Linked DNA regions of Collimonas fungivorans Ter331. The protein of the gene in region 1 interacts with the protein of each later gene in a pairwise test. Links are inferred from orthologs where the notes say so. Each region holds a gene or a part of one and is shown in the gene's direction. Other genes may lie near its edges.

Region 1 (5,794 bases):
AAACTGTCGACTTCGTGCCTAACTACGACGGCAAGGAAAAAGAACCGTCGGTGCTGCCGACGCGCATCCCCAACCTGCTGATCAACGGCTCGTCCGGCATCGCGGTCGGCATGGCGACCAACATCCCGCCGCACAACCTGACCGAAGTCATCGACGGCGCGCTGCATGTGCTGCGCAACGCCGATTGCACCATCGATGAACTGATCGAAATCATCCCGGCGCCGGATTTCCCGACCGCCGGCATCATCTACGGCGTGTCCGGCGTGCGCGACGGTTACCGCACCGGCCGCGGCCGTGTGGTGATGCGCGCCAAGACCCATTTCGAAGAGTTCGGCCGCGAAGGCCGCACCGCGATCATCATCGACGAGCTGCCGTACCAGGTAAACAAGAAGGCCTTGCTGGAACGCATCGCCGAACTGGTGCGCGACAAGAAGCTGGAAGGCATTTCCGATCTGCGCGACGAGTCGGACAAGTCCGGCATGCGCGTGGTGATCGAGCTCAAGCGCGGCGAAGTGGCCGAGGTGGTGCTGAACAATCTGTACAAGCAGACCCAGCTGCAGGATACCTTCGGCATGAACATGGTGGCCCTGGTCGACGGCCAGCCGAAACTGCTGAACCTGAAGCAGATGCTGGAATGTTTCCTGTCGCACCGCCGTGAAGTCGTCACACGCCGCACCGTGTTCGAACTGCGCAAGGCGCGCGAACGCGGCCACGTGCTGGAAGGCCTGGCGGTAGCGCTGGCGAATATCGACGATTTCATTGCCCTGATCAAGGCTGCGCCGACGCCGCCGGTAGCGAAATCCGAACTGATGGCGCGCGCCTGGGATTCCTCCATGGTGCGCGAAATGCTGGCCCGCACCGGCGAGGAAAACCTCGGCGGCGTGGAAGCCTTCCGTCCGGAAAACCTGCCCAAGCATTACGGCATCCAGGCCGACGGCATGTATCGCCTGTCGGACGACCAGGCGCAGGAAATCCTGCAGATGCGTCTGCAACGCCTGACCGGCCTCGAGCAAGACAAGATCGTCAACGAGTACAAAGAAGTGATGGCGCAGATCGCCGACTTGCTGGATATCCTGGCCAAGCCGGAACGCGTCACCGTCATCATCACCGACGAGATGACTGCCGCCAAGAACGAATACGGCATCGGCAACAAGGATGAGCGCCGTTCGCAGATCGAGCACAATCCTACCGATCTCGGCACGGAAGACTTGATCACGCCGCAAGACATGGTGGTGACCTTGTCGCACACCGGCTACATGAAAGCGCAGCCGGTCTCTGAGTACCGCGCACAAAAACGCGGTGGCCGCGGCAAGCAAGCGATGGCGACCAAGGAAGACGACTGGATCGACCAACTGTTCGTCGGCAATACCCATGACTACATCTTGTGCTTCAGCAACCGCGGCCGTCTGTACTGGCTGAAGATCTGGGAAGTGCCGCAAGGTTCGCGCAATTCGCGCGGCAAGCCGATCGTCAACATGTTCCCGCTGCAGGATGGCGAGAAGATCACTGTGGTGCTGCCGTTGTCGGGCGCCAACCGCAGTTTCCCTGAAGACCGTTATGTCTTCATGTCGACCAGCTTGGGCACCGTCAAGAAAACGCCGTTGTCCGATTTCAGCAATCCACGCAAGGCCGGCATCATCGCGGTCGACCTGGATGAAGGCGATTTCCTGATCGGCGCTGCGCTGACCGACGGCCAGCACGACGTCATGCTGTTCTCCGATTCCGGCAAGGCAGTGCGCTTCGATGAAAACGATGTGCGTCCGATGGGCCGTACCGCGCGCGGCGTGCGCGGCATGAACCTGGAAGAAGGCCAGCAGGTCATCGCCTTGCTGGTTGCGGAAAATGAACAGCAATCGGTGTTGACCGCGACTGAAAACGGTTTCGGCAAACGTACTCCGATCACCGAGTACACGCGCCACGGCCGCGGCACCAAGGGCATGATCGCGATCCAGACCAGCGAGCGCAACGGCAAGGTGGTGGCGGCAACGCTGGTGGAACCTAGCGATGAAATCATCTTGATCACCACCGGCGGCGTCCTGATACGCACCCGCGTCGCGGAAATCCGCGAAATGGGCCGCGCTACCCAGGGCGTGACGCTGATCGCGGTGGAAGACGGCACCAAGCTGAGCGGTTTGCAGCGCGTGGTCGAATCCGACGCCGAGGTCGATGCTGAAGTGGAAGCCAGTGCTGAAGGCGATACCGGCAGCACGGCAGCCGGCGACGCTTCCGAGCCAGCAGCGGAGTAATAAAGCAAGCAGCGCGGTCCAGCCAGCCTGGGCCGCGCATTGCTTTCTGCGCATTGTTTTCTGCGCATTATTTTCTGTTTTACCGGTAATGCCGTAACAACACAGCAACGCCATCTGTTGGGCCAAAGTATTCAAAGAAATTCTACCTAGTGTCTGCAATTCCGGTTCTTTATCTGACGACATTCATCATGCCTATCTATAATTTTTCTGCTGGTCCTGCCGTGTTGCCAAAAGAGGTGCTGCAGCAAGCGGCCGCCGAAATGCTGGACTGGCAAGGCAGCGGCATGTCCGTGATGGAGATGAGTCATCGCGGTAAAGAGTTCATGTCTATCCTGGCGGCGGCGCAGCACGATTTCCGCGAGCTGTTCGCGGTGCCGGACAATTACAAGCTGCTGTTCATGCAAGGCGGGGCGATTGCCGAGAACGCGATCGTGCCGCTTAACCTGCTAGGCCGCGGCGGCCGCGCCCAGCCGGCGACCAGCGATTACATCAATACCGGTTCCTGGTCGACCAAGTCGCTGAAAGAAGCGCGGCGCTACGGCAACGTCAATGTCGCCGCCTCTTCCGAGGACAGCCATTTCGCGCAGATTCCCGAGCGCGACAGCTGGCAGCTGTCCAAGGATCCGGCTTACGTCCATCTCTGCACCAATGAAACCATCGACGGCGTCGAGTACCAGTTCACGCCGGATGTCGCCGCTGAAACCAACAACGCGCCGCTGGTGGCCGACATGTCGTCGCACATCCTGTCGCGCGTGGTGGACGTTTCCAAGTACGGCGTGATCTACGGCGGCGCGCAAAAGAATATCGGGCCGGCCGGGCTGACCCTGGTGGTGGTGCGTGAAGATTTGCTGGGCCATGCCTTGCCGGCCTGCCCGTCCGCGTTCAACTGGAAGATCGTGGCCGATAACGATTCCATGTACAACACGCCGCCGACCTATGCGATCTATATCGCCGGATTGGTGTTCCAGTGGCTCAAGCAGCAGGGCGGCGTGGCGGCGATGGAACAGCGCAATATCGCCAAGGCGACGCTGCTGTACGACTACCTCGATTCCAGCGACTTCTACCGCACCAAGATCGCTAGCAATTGCCGCTCGCGCATGAACGTGCCTTTCTTCCTGGCCGATGACGCGCTCAACGATGCTTTCTTGAGCGGCGCCAAGGAACGGGGTTTGCTGCAGCTGAAGGGCCATAAATCGGTGGGCGGCATGCGTGCTTCGATCTATAACGCCATGCCTTTGGAAGGTGTGCAGGCGCTGGTGGCGTATCTGCAGGAATTTGAAAAACAGCGCGGCTAACGCTTTGCGCCAGGCTAATTAGCAGAACCAGAGATAGAAACAACATGAGCGAAGACAAACTCCTACCCTTGCGTCAGCAGATCGACGCGATTGACGCCGAAATCCTGGCCTTGCTGAACCGCCGCGCGAAAATCGCGCAAGAGGTCGGTCACGTCAAGGCTGAGACCAATGCGCCGGTGTTCCGCCCTGAGCGCGAGGCGCAAGTCTTGCAAAAAGTCGCCGAACGCAATCCGGGACCGCTGCAGGGCGCCGATGTACAAACCATTTTCCGCGAAGTGATGTCGGCTTGCCGCGCGCTGGAAAAGCGCGTGACGGTGGCCTATCTGGGCCCGGCCGGCACCTTCAGCGAACAAGCGGTGTACCAGCAGTTCGGCCACGCAGTGGAAGGTCTGCCTTGCGTGTCGATTGACGAAGTGTTCCGTGCCACCGAAGCCGGCACTGCCGATTTCGGTGTCGCGCCGATCGAAAATTCTTCGGAAGGGGTGATCAACCGCACCCTCGATCTGCTGCTGCAAACCACGCTCAACATCAGCGGAGAAGTCTCGATCCCGGTGCATCACAGCCTGATGACCAAGGAAGGCACGATGACCGGCATCGCCCGCATCTGCGCCCACTCGCAAGCGCTGGCGCAATGCAATGCCTGGCTCAACCAGCACTACCCGAGTATTGAACGGCAGGCGGTAGCGTCGAACGCCGAAGCGGCACGCATGGCCAGCGAGAATGAAGCGGTGGCCGCGATTGCCGGCGAGATGGCTGCGCAGAAATACGACCTGCAGGTCGTCAGCGCGAATATCCAGGACGATCCGCACAACCGTACCCGGTTTGCCGTGGTGGGCCGCCTGCAGAACGGCGCCAGCGGCAAGGACCAGACGTCGTTGGTGCTGTCGGTGGCGAACAAGGCTGGCGCTGTCTACAAGCTGCTGGCGCCGCTCGCCAAGCATGGCGTGTCGATGACCCGCTTTGAGTCGCGGCCGGCGCGCATGGGTGCGTGGGAATACTATTTCTATGTCGACGTCGAAGGCCACGCAGCCGACGACAAGGTCGCCAAGGCACTGGACGAGCTGCAACAGAATGCGGCGTTCTACAAGCTGCTGGGATCGTATCCGCGCAGTTTCTGAAAAATAGCCGATAAGCAGTCAACAACACGTTTCGAAAGCAGACAATGTCAATTAAATTTGGTCCGGAATATGTACGCGCTATCGCCCCTTACCAGGGCGGCAAGCCGATTGCCGAAGTGGCGCGCGAATTCGGCCTGGACGAAGCCAAGATCATCAAGCTGGCCTCCAATGAAAATCCGCTGGGCATGCCGGAATCGGCCAAGGTTGCGATGCAAAAGGCCGTCGCCGATATCGGCCGTTATCCGGACGCCAACGGCTTCGACCTGAAGGCTGCGATCACCGCCAAATACGATGTGCCGTCGGAGTGGATCACGCTGGGCAACGGCAGCAACGACATCCTTGAGCTGGCTACCCACGCTTTTGTGCAGGCCGGGCAAGCCGCGATGTATGCGGAATATTCTTTTGTGGTGTATGCCTTGGCGACCCAGGCTGTCGGCGCCCGCGCCATCGTGGTCAAGGCCAAGGATTACGGCCATGACCTGGACGCCATGGCTGCCGCCATTACCGACGACACTAAGCTGATCTTCATCGCCAACCCGAACAATCCTACCGGCAGTTTCATCCCGGCAGCCGAACTGGAAGCATTCCTGGCGCGCGTACCGCCGCAAATCGTGGTGGTGCTGGATGAAGCCTACAATGAATACTTGCCGCCGGAACTGCAATACGAATCGATTTCCTGGGTACGCAAATATCCCAACCTGCTGGTCTCGCGCACCATGTCGAAAGCCTACGGCCTGGCCGGCTTGCGCATCGGTTTCGGCATCGCCCAGCCGGTGATCACCGACCTGCTGAACCGCATCCGCCAGCCGTTCAACGTCAACTCGCTGGCGCAGGCCGCCGCAGTGGCGGCCTTGAACGACACCGCTTTCCTGCAGCGCAGCGCGCAGCTGAACCGTGACGGCTATCGCCAGCTGACGCAGACTTTCGATGAGCTGGGCCTGGAGTACGTGCCTTCGTTCGGCAATTTCGTCATGGTCAAGGTCGGCGCCGACGAGGCTGCCGGCGCCCGCGTCAACCTGGCGCTGCTGAAGCAGGGCATCATCGTGCGCCCGGTCGCCAACTATGGCTTGCCGCAGTGGTTGCGCGTCACTATCGGCTTGCCGGATGAGAACGCAGCCTTCATCGATGCATTGAA
Region 2 (5,977 bases), 3.5 Mb from region 1 along the record:
CAATGCAGCATGTGCGCCGCCGAATGGCATATGGTGCGCATCAAGTGCAGCCATTGCGACTCCACCAAGGGCATTGCTTACCAGGTCATAGAAGACGGCCCGGCAGCCATCAAGGCGGAAACCTGCGACGAATGCCATAGCTGGCTTAAAATCTTCTACCAGGAAAAAGACCCCTATATCGAACCGCTGGCCGATGACCTGGCCAGCATAGCCCTGGACCTGCTGATGGGTGAAACTGCTTATGCACGCCGGCGCGGCAACCCCTTGCTCTGGCAATCCATGGAGGATTGAATGGCTGCAGCAATCACGCCGGCCGGGACAGCCGCCACTTCGACAGCCTCCGCCAGCGATATTCCCTCGGTGGACCGGGTCCTGAACCTGGCAGATATCAAGCCATTGCTGGCGCTGTATGGGCGTACGCAGCTGACCGCGGCGCTGCGCAAGCACCTGGACAAGCTGAGAGCCGATGCGCTGGCTGGCAAACTGATACCGGCAGACGTCGATGACTCGCAGCTGATCGCCATTCTTGAGAAACAACTGACAGCCGCCAGCCGACTGCACCTGCGCGCGCTGTTCAACCTCACCGGCACCGTGCTGCATACCAACCTCGGCCGCGCCCTGTTGCCGGACGAAGCAGTGCAAGCGGTAGTCAGTGCGCTGACATCTCCCGCCAATCTCGAATTCGACCTGGAAACCGGCGGCCGCGGCGACCGCGACAGCCTGGTTGAAGATGTCCTATGCGAACTGACCGGCGCCGAGGCCGCCACCGTAGTCAACAACAACGCAGCCGCGGTGCTGCTGATGCTCAATGCACTGGCGCAAAGAAAGGAAGTCATCGTCTCGCGCGGCGAGCTGGTCGAGATTGGCGGCGCATTCCGCATTCCCGACATCATGCAGCGAGCAGGGGCAAAGCTGGTGGAAATCGGCACTACCAACCGCACCCATCCAGCGGATTACGCTAACGCCATCACGCCTCGCAGCGCGATGCTGATGAAAGTCCATTGCAGCAATTACGCCATCAGCGGCTTCACCCGCAGCGTGGAAGTCAGCACACTGGCGGAACTGGCGCGGCCGCACGGGCTGCCTGTGACCGTCGACCTTGGCAGCGGCACGCTGGTGGACCTGACGCAGTGGGGCTTGCCTGGAGAAACCACGGTGCGGGAAACCATGCGCCAAGGCGCCGACCTGGTCACCTTCAGCGGCGACAAGCTGCTGGGCGGGCCGCAGGCCGGGTTGATCGTCGGCCGCGCCGACCTGATACGCCGCATCAAGAAAAATCCGCTGAAGCGCGCCCTGCGCGTCGGCAAGCTCACCCTGGCCGCGCTGGAACCAGTGCTGCGGCTGTACCTGGCGCCGGAATTCCTGGCGGAACGCCTGACGACGCTGCGCCTGCTTACCCGCAGCCAGCCGGCGATCAAAGCGCAAGCCGAACGCCTGCTGCCGACGCTGCAGAACGCACTCGGAACACACTATACCGTCAGCGCCGAAGCCATGTTCAGCCAGATCGGCAGCGGCGCCCTGCCCGTCGATCAATTGCCTAGCCATGGCCTGGTGGTTCGTGCCGGGAATGCCGCCAACGGCGGCAAGCGCCATGGCCGCGCGCTCGACAAGCTGGAGAAAGCCCTGCGCCAGCTGCCGCGTCCTGTCATAGGACGGATCGCCAGCGATGCGCTGTGGCTGGACTGCCGCTGCCTGGAACAGCAGGACGAAGCCCTGTTCAGCACGCAGCTGCAAGGCCTGTCCATATGATCGTCGGCACCGCCGGGCATATCGATCACGGCAAGACCACGCTCATCAAGGCGCTGACCGGCGTCAACACCGACCGCCTCAAGGAGGAACAGGCCCGGGGCATTTCGATTGAATTGGGCTATGCCTACACAGCGCTGCCGAACGGCGAGGTGCTGGGATTTATCGACGTGCCCGGCCACGAACGCCTGGTGCATACGATGGTGGCCGGCGCGTCCGGCATCGATTTCGCGTTGCTGGTGATCGCCGCCGATGACGGCGTCATGCCGCAGACGCGCGAGCATCTGGAAATCCTGCAGTGGCTGGGCATCAGCGCCGGCGCGGTAGCATTGACCAAGACTGACCGCGTCGATGCGGTGCGTATAACGGAAGTCACCAGAGAAATTCGTGAGCTGCTGGCGTCTACCAAACTGGCGGATGTGCCGGTCTTTGCCGTCGCGGCGCATCATGCGCAAGATGCCGGAACCGCCGCCCTGCAGCGCCACTTGCACCAGGTCGCACAGCGCATGCCGCCGCGCCGCGATGACGGCCTGTTCAGGCTGGCGATTGATCGCGTATTTACCCTCGTCGGGCACGGTACAGTGGTGACCGGCACCGTTTTCTCCGGCCAGGTCCACGTTGGCGACCACCTGGCATTGATGCCGGCCGGCGATAGCGTGCGGGTGCGCAGCCTGCATGTGCAAAACCAGCCAGCCGCCAGCGGCCACGCCGGGCAGCGTTGCGCGCTCAACCTGAGCGGCATCGACAAAGACGCCATCAAACGCGGCGACTGGCTGGCTGCCCCATCCGCCATGACCGCATCGACCAGGATGGATGTGGAACTCCAGCTGTCGGCCCATGCCGGCGTATTGCTGCGCAACCGTTCTCCCCTGCATGTGCATCTGGGCACCCTGCATCAAGTCGCCCAAGTCACGCTGCTGGAAGGGAGTTCACTGGCTGCCGGCAACCGCAGCAGGGTGCAGCTGCTATTCGAATCTCCCGTCTGCGCCATTCCCGGCGATCGATTCATCGTCCGCAATGCGCAGGCAAACATGACGATAGGCGGCGGTCACGTGCTGGACCCGCTCGCCCCGGCGCGCAAACGCCGCGCGCCGGAACGCCAGGCCTGGCTCGACGCCATGCAGCAGATGCTGGATGGCGCCGGCATCAACGCCCTGCTGCAAGCCGCTTCGCCCGGCGGCATGCGCCTGTCCACGCTGATGCAGCTCAGCGGCCTGCCATCGGCTGCGTTGCAATTGCCGGAAGGTGCGCGATCCATTGCGATCAATTCGCAAGAGCAGGATAATTTTGTGATGCTGCCGGAGCAGTGGCAGTCTCTAAGAACGCTGGCGGTAACCGCCCTCGCGGATTTTCATGCGCGCTTTCCCGATGAACAGGGTGTGGATGCTGCGCGCCTGAGGCGCATGGCGCTGCCGGCGCTGGACAATGCGCTATGGCAGGCAGTCATCTGCTCACTCATCGGCGAGGCGACGATCCAGCGTAGCGGACCATGGCTGCACCTGCCGCAACATGCGGTGTCGCTGTCGGACGACGAGCAGGCGCTAGCGCAGCAACTGTTGCCGACGCTGGCAGCGGCAAGATTCGATCCGCCCTGGGTGCGTGAGCTGGCGCAGGCGCATAAGATTCCAGAGGAACAGATGCGGCAGCTGCTACGCAAATTGCTGCGGCAAGGGCTGGTATATCAAATTGAGCGTGACCTGTTTTATCACCATGATCGCGTGCGCGAGCTGGCCGCACTGCTGGCGGACCTGGCAACTGGACGACATTCAGGACAAGGCACTAGCGCGACTGCGGGTGTGAACGCCGCACAGTGGCGCGACGCTACAGGACTGGGACGCAAGCGCGCCATCCAGATCCTGGAATTTTTTGACCGCATAGGCTATACCCGTCGCGTGCGCGACGCGCATGCATTGCGCGACGGCGAGGCTACCTGGCCAGGATGGCGCGAGCATACAGAATCAGGATAAGATAGAGCGCCATAACCGAGGAAGGCACACGTATCCGGTGATGCGGCCGGGCTTCAAACCCGGTGGGGGGCGCCAGTCGCTCCCGGGTAGGTTCGACTCCTGCTGCCTTCCGCCAATCAGCTTATGCCGTCAGCTGGCCAATTGCCTGCGCAACTTGCTCCACAGAGGGCGGCGCTCCGAGTTCTCCCAGGTTGACGATTTGCGGCGACCAGTTGCCTTCGGTTTTCCAGCGGGGCGAATCGCAATACAGCTCGATGGTTGGACGTTTGAAGGCTGCGGCAATATGAGTCAGGCCGGTATCGACGCCAATCACCAGCGCGGCACGCTGGGCCAGCAGCACCGCTTCCATCAGCGGCAATTTAGGCAGCACCCGCGCATTGCTCATCTGGCTTGCCAACTGCTCCGCATTGGCCTTCTCGGCATCGCTGCCCCAAGGCAGCAGCACCAGCAACCCGCGCTCGGCAAGTACCGCGGCAATGCTTATCCAGCTACTGTTCGGCCACTGCTTGGCAGCACGTGCCGTGCCGTGAAAAAAAACTGCATATGGTGCATCCGGCAGCCATGCAGGATTGTCGGCAGGCGCCATGGCGGGGGGATGCATGTTGAAATCGGCGATGCCCTCGACGCTGTAGCCAAGCGCCTTTGCCGCGACTTCGCGGGCACGCAATACAGCGTGCGTATGCAAGCCGACCTCGACGCTCCTGGTGTGAAATATGCGCGACAGAGGTTCATAGCCTGATCCCTCGGTCGCATTCGCCAACCCGACCCGCTGGCCATTCGGAGCGAGCCGCGCCATGCGCATTACCGCGCTGGTTTTCAGCAGCCCCTGGGTATCGAACACGACATCATAGGCATCCAGCTTGAGCTGTTGCCTGAAATGGGAGATTTCCGCCCGCGTGGCGGCGGAAAACAAACTCTTGCGCCAGCGCCGCAAGGCAATCGGAATGATACGGCGCACGTCGGGATTCATGCGTACCAGGCCGACATAGCCCTCTTCGACTACCCAGTCGATATTCGCATCGGGATAATGGCGCCGGATATCCGACACCATCGGCATGTTGTGGACCACGTCGCCTAATGAGGAGACGCGGACGATCAAGATGTTCAAGCCGCGGCCAATTCGTCGAGTGGGTTAGAAGGATAACGCTGCGTCTGGCTTCGCAGCCAGGATCACACGCTTGAATTCAGACTGGATACGGAGCAGCGCCGATGGCGACTCGGCTTCGAAGCGCATCACAATGACCGGGGTGGTATTGGATGAGCGCGCCAGGCCGAAGCCGTCCGGATATTCGACACGCAGGCCGTCGATCTTGATGATGTCGTCGGCGCCGGGGAATTTCGCCTCGCCTTGCAGTTTTTCGATCAGGCTGAAGTTCTCCCCTTCTTCCAGTTTCAGCTGCAGCTCGGGCGTGCTGGACGATTGCGGCAACGCGTTCAACACCGCCGACGGATCGCTTTCGCGGCTCAGCAGTTCCAGCAAGCGCACGCCAGCGTACAAGCCGTCGTCGAAACCGTACCAGCGGTCCTTGAAGAACACATGGCCGCTCATCTCACCACCCAGCGGCGCCCCGGTTTCACGCATCTTGGCCTTGACCAGCGAATGGCCGGTCTTCCACATCAGCGGCTTGCCGCCATGCGCGGTAATCCACGGCGCCAGGTGGCGCGTGCATTTGACGTCGTACAGGATCTCGCGGCCCGGATGGCGTGTCAGCACGTCCGCGGCAAACAGCATCAGCTGCCGGTCCGGATAGATGATCTGGCCATCCTTGGTGACCACGCCGAGGCGGTCGCCATCGCCGTCGAAGGCCAGGCCGATTTCGGCGTCCGAATTCTGCAGGGCGCGGATCACGTCCTGCAGGTTCTCCGGATGGGCCGGATCGGGATGGTGGTTGGGGAAAGTGCCGTCCACTTCGCAGAAAAGCTCCTGCACCTCACAGCCGAGCGCGCGATACAGCTCGCCGGCAAAGGCGCCAGCGACGCCGTTGCCGCAATCGACCACGATCTTCATCGGCCGCGCCAGCTTGGTGTCGCTGACGATGCGCTGCAGATAAGCTTGCCTGATGTCGTGCTGGCGGTAGCTGCCGCTTGGCACAGATATGGTTGCCTCGACGCTGCCGTCGTCGATGGCCTGGTACAGCTGCTGGATGGTCTCGCCATATATCGCCTCGCCCGCCAGCACCATCTTGAAGCCGTTGTAATCAGGCGGATTATGGCTGCCGGTGACCATGATGCCGGACTGTGCGCTCAGTACATGGGTCGCGAAA

What was found.
Region 2: the proteins of serC (region 1) and selB interact in binary tests that used the Escherichia coli proteins (3 or more experiments, as listed by UniProt). The link is inferred for Collimonas fungivorans Ter331 from one-to-one orthologs.

What each region holds. Positions count from the first base shown.
Region 1 is NC_015856.1:4,412,967-4,418,760, reverse strand. Bases 1,671-4,487 are described here. They hold serC (3-phosphoserine/phosphohydroxythreonine transaminase), read left to right. Parts: upstream 1,671-2,434; coding sequence 2,435-3,541; downstream 3,542-4,487. Other genes in these bases: pheA (prephenate dehydratase), read left to right, coding at 3,586-4,487; gyrA (DNA gyrase subunit A), read left to right, coding at 1,671-2,246. Outside these bases: more of gyrA, read left to right, coding at 1-1,670; more of pheA, read left to right, coding at 4,488-4,659; hisC (histidinol-phosphate transaminase), read left to right, coding at 4,704-5,794. UniProt on the Escherichia coli protein: Catalyzes the reversible conversion of 3-phosphohydroxypyruvate to phosphoserine and of 3-hydroxy-2-oxo-4-phosphonooxybutanoate to phosphohydroxythreonine. Is involved in both pyridoxine and serine biosynthesis.
Region 2 is NC_015856.1:957,552-963,528, reverse strand. The notes cover bases 1,230-4,229. They hold selB (selenocysteine-specific translation elongation factor), read left to right. Parts: upstream 1,230-1,745; coding sequence 1,746-3,713; downstream 3,714-4,229. Other genes in these bases: waaC (lipopolysaccharide heptosyltransferase I), read right to left, coding at 3,835-4,229; selA (L-seryl-tRNA(Sec) selenium transferase), read left to right, coding at 1,230-1,749. In the rest of the region: formate dehydrogenase accessory protein FdhE, read left to right, coding at 1-291; more of selA, read left to right, coding at 292-1,229; more of waaC, read right to left, coding at 4,230-4,821; CFU_RS04215 (phosphomannomutase/phosphoglucomutase), read right to left, coding at 4,846-5,977. UniProt on the Escherichia coli protein: Translation factor necessary for the incorporation of selenocysteine into proteins. It probably replaces EF-Tu for the insertion of selenocysteine directed by the UGA codon. SelB binds GTP and GDP.